DNA from 2 places in the Ideonella sp. sgz306126 genome. Region 1 is predicted to be linked to the other one. Evidence: predicted binding sites of a transcription regulator. Region 1 holds the regulator's gene; the other holds the start of a gene.
The links. The regulator FNR, encoded in region 1, switches genes on or off when oxygen is low (the NO sensors DNR and NnrR bind a similar motif). The targets are predictions, from matches to a motif close to TTGATNNNNATCAA.
Positions count from the first base shown of each region.

Region 2: the regulator FNR is predicted to act here: its motif matches at 1,233-1,246, upstream of AC0N04_RS02055 (potassium channel family protein).

Region 1 is NZ_JBVYWP010000004.1:404,538-406,733, reverse strand. It holds gene ccoG (cytochrome c oxidase accessory protein CcoG) at 1-190, shown strand, start outside; gene AC0N04_RS14285 (nitrogen fixation protein FixH) at 211-486, shown strand; gene AC0N04_RS14280 (hypothetical protein) at 567-809, shown strand; gene fnr (fumarate/nitrate reduction transcriptional regulator Fnr) at 882-1,616, opposite strand; gene hemN (oxygen-independent coproporphyrinogen III oxidase) at 1,777-2,196, shown strand, end outside.
Region 2 is NZ_JBVYWP010000001.1:444,173-446,368, reverse strand. It holds gene AC0N04_RS02060 (type III pantothenate kinase) at 1-318, shown strand, start outside; gene AC0N04_RS02055 (potassium channel family protein) at 324-1,199, opposite strand; gene AC0N04_RS02050 (GGDEF domain-containing protein) at 1,366-2,196, shown strand, end outside.

The DNA.
Region 1 (2,196 bases):
TGCAGATATTCTGGTCGGGCCCGCGGAAGCCCATTGGATCACGCTGGAAGTTCGCATTCCCTTTGAATCGAGCCAGCAGGTTGGGTCCGGGGTGCACGAGATCCACTTCAATGTCGAGCGCCTCGCCTCGGGGACGGATGGCACGCCTGCGACGGTCTCGGAGAAATCCACCTTCCTGGTACCTCGCTGAACGAATCGGAGATTGACACGATGTCGAATACCCAGGTTTCCCCTGTTGCCAGCAGATCCGAGTCCATCGAGAGTCAACGCCCATGGTGGACTTATGGGATGGTGTGGATGGTCATCAGCGGCCCGCTCTCGGTGGTCATCGCCGCCTTGATCAGCGGATACGTCGCCTGGCATGGCCAGGACCCCGTGCTGTTGCACGACGATGTGGGCCCCCCGCCATCGGCCATCAAGGCCGGAACCGATTCGCAGACCCCGGCGGAACTTGCACGCAACCACGCCGTGGTATCCAAGCACTGAATGCAGGTCTCCCCCATCGCGGGCAGGGACATGGAAGGGGGACTTGAATGAAAGTCGGCAGATCGAGCTTCGGAATACGCTTGCTGTGCGTTCTGTGGCCATCGTTCCTGATGGCCGGAGTGATGGAAATGCTGGTGTTTTCCGTCGTCGACCCGCACACGCTCCAATGGTTCGGCGGTGCCATGATCGAGTGGAGTTCAACGGCCGTCTACACGCTTGCGTTCTTCGCCTTCTGGCTGATCATCTCGACCGCGAGCGCGTTGACGCAATTGCTGGTGACCTGTCCGCCCGACAGCTTCGAGGAGCGTGCCCCTCAACTCTAGCAAGCGCTGCTCGCTTGCCTTCGATACCGGCGCCAGGGCCGGACGGACTGCCAGAATCCAGTCCGGTCTGTGTCAGCAGTTCGCGCCGTTGACCAGTTGCTGCAGTCCGGCCTGATCAACGATGCGGATATGGCGCTGCTTGACTTCGAGAAAGCCATCTTCCTGAAACTTCGAGAAGGTTCGGCTGACGGTTTCCAATTTCAAGCCGAGGTAGCTGCCGATCTCTTCGCGGGTCATCCTCAGAATCAACGAAGAGGCCGAAAAGCCTCGCGCTTCTAGGCGTTGCGTGAGATTCAACAAGAACGCCGCCAGCCGCTCCTCGGCACGCATGCTGCCCAACAACAGCATCACGCCGTGGTCGCGCACGATCTCGCGACTCATGATCTTGTGGAATTGGTGCTGGAGGTCGGTGAACTCACGCGACAAATCCTCCAACTGGCTGTAGGGGATAACGCAGACCTGAGAGTCTTCCAGCGCTACCGCATCGCAGGAATGCCGGTCGTTGCTGATGCCGTCCAGGCCCAGCAATTCGCCTGCCATCTGAAACCCGGTGACCTGATCGCGTCCGTCCTCCGACGACACGCAGGTCTTGAAGAAGCCGGTCCGGACCGCATACAGCGATTGGAACGGATCCCCCGAGTGGAACAGCGTATCGCCTCTGGCGACGGTCTTGCGGGTTGCGACCAGATCATCCAGCCGGTCCAAATCGTTCCTGCCCAAGCCCACGGGCAAGCACAGCTCCCGCAGGTTGCAACTGGAACAGGCCACCTTGAAGGCCTCAGGCTTCACACGCAGCGAATCAGTCATGATGACGATTATCGCTTGAGGGGAAAGTTTGCGGCAGCCCCACGCACGCGGCGTCGCAGGATTCAAACAACGTGCGAGGCAGGGTCTTTCCCGGCACGCAAACGCCAGCTGCCTTGAGACACATCAAGGCTCAGCCCCCCCACTTTGGCACCATCGCGCCATGGAACTTGTTGCCTCCGCACCACCGATCGGGTTGCCCACAGACTTGCTGGAGCGTTTTGACGTTCCCGGGCCCCGCTACACCTCCTACCCGACCGCAGATCGCTTTGTGGAGGCCTTCACAGCGGGCGATTACCAGCGCGCGCTGACGCAGCGCAGCGAAGGCGCCCAGGTCGGGGGCAAGCAGCCGCTGTCGATCTATGTCCACATCCCGTTCTGTGAGTCGGTCTGCTATTACTGCGCCTGCAACAAGGTCATTACCAAACACCATGACCGCGCCGCCGAGTATCTGAGCGCGCTCGACATCGAGATCGGGCTTCACGAGAAGGTGCTGGGCGACCAGCAGGTGGTGTCGCAAATTCACTTCGGGGGCGGGACACCGACGTTTCTGAGCGATGCCGAGTTGTCCGGACTGATGGAG
Region 2 (2,196 bases), on a different contig from region 1:
CTGCCGGGCCACGGCATCATGTTGCGCGCGCTGGAAAGCGGCACCGCCGGGCTGCGCGTGCCGACCGGCGAGGTGATGCCGTTTCCGGCCAACACCTCCGACGCGCTGACCAGCGGCGGCACCTATGCGATCACCGGCGCCATCGAGCGCATGCGCCGCCACCTGATGGAGCGCAGCGGCGGCGAGTCGCCGCTGGTGCTGATGACCGGCGGCGCCGGCTGGAAGGTGGCGCCGTACCTGGACGTGGCGCATGAACTGGTCGAGACGCTGATCTTCGACGGCCTGCTTCAGGTGCAGGCGCACCGGCTCGCGCTGTAGCCGGATCAGCCTTGCGGCGGCGGCGACGGCGACTCGGGCGGGGTCGGTAGGCCCTGCGGCGTCGGTGCGGTGTCCGCCAGCGGCCTGCCGAGCTCGCGGCGCAGCGCCGCCAGTTCGTGCCGCACCGAGGCCACCTCGTGGCGGACATCGTGCAGGATTTCGACCTCGATCCGGCGCTCCTCGGTTTCGACCCAGCTGGTCGCGATGGCGGCGGTGACCAGCGACAGCACGCCATAGCCCAGCAGCACCACGAAGACCGAGAAGATCTTCGACGCCTGGGTGGTGGGCACCAAGTCGCCGTAGCCGACGGTGGCGGCCGTGGTGAAGGCCAGCCAGACGCCGTCCGCGAAGGTGTGGGCGCTGGGCTCCAGCCACCAGAACCCCAGTCCGCACGCGCCCAGCACCCCCAGGGCGACGAGCAGCATGTACGCCAGGCCGCCGCGGGTGATCAGGTGCTGCAGCGACCAGACCATGCGCAACAGCGTCAGGAAGGCCACCAGCAGACGGAAGTCCAGTGCGAGCGGCCAGGACTGGCTGGGCGGCAGCAGCGCGGCGCCGACGAGGCCGACCGCCAGGATGATGTCGGTCCGGTTGGCCATCACATGGTCGACCGGCCCCCGGGTCTGGCTGGCCACATGCAGCAGTGCGGCCAGCACCGCCAGCGCACCCGCCAGGTAAGCGGCGCTCGCCCACCGCGACGGGGTGGCTTGCAGCATCTCGGCGTAAAACGCCGGAATGGTCACCAGCAGCGCGATCAGCACCGGCCAGCGCCAGCGCCGCTCGGCCTGGACGGCGGCGTGACCGTCGCGCGGCGCCAACGCCAGGCCCCAGCGTGAAGGACGGCGGACAAAGGTATGCGTGTCGAGGGTCCAGCGTGACATCGGCGCAGGCTATCGAATGCAGGCAGGGCCTGTTTGACAACTATCAATCGTGGACGGCTGCGCGCTTTGGGGGGTTTTGATCGCCTGCCGGATTCGTCACCCCGCCACGGTCGCGTATGCTGCACCAAAGATGGGCGTCATGGCCGTCCGCTGCGCCGTGTTCCCGATGACCTTCACACGTCCCGATCCGCTCGAACTCGATTCGCTGCGCCACCTCTGGTCCTGGATCCGGGTGGGCGCGCGGCCCGAAGACAGCGCCAGCCTGCGACGCAAGCTGGTTCAGGTCAACGCCGGCGCCGCGCTGGCGATCCTGATCATCCTGGCCTACAACCTGGCCTTCCTGGTCAGCGGCAACGCGGCGTTGATGCGGTCCGGCCTGGCCCAGCTGGCCTTTGCCGCGCTGTTGCCGATGGTCTGGTGGCTGAACCACCGGCGCCAAATTCTCTGGGCCCGCTGGTGCCTGTTCGCGGTCGTGATGGTGGACGCCGTGGCGGCGATCGTCGCGGGCCAGGGGACCGTCACCCACGTCCACCTGTACTTCATCGTCTTTGCGGTGTTGACGCCCACGCTGTTCGCGATCGAGCAGTTGCGCAGCCAACTGGTCTGCGTGGCGGCCAATCTGCTGCTGTACGCGGCGTTCGAGGCGCTGGGCTGGCCGCCGCACCCGGCCCTGGCGAGCCTGAGCCCGCGGTGGGTCGAGGCGATCACCTTGTCGATCATGCTGTCCTGCGGGCTGACCGCGGTGCTGATGGGCTTTCTGACCGAGCTGGCCTCGGCCGACAACGAGCGCCACCTTCAGCGGCTGGCAGCGACCGATGTGCTGACCGGCCTGCCCAATCGGCGCCATTTCATGCAGATGCTGGCCACCGAGGCCAGCCGCGCCGGCCGCAGCGGGCAGACCCTGGCCGTGGCCATGGTCGACATCGACCATTTCAAGCAGGTCAACGACCGGTTGGGGCACGAGGGCGGCGACCGGGCACTGGAACGGGTGGCTCGC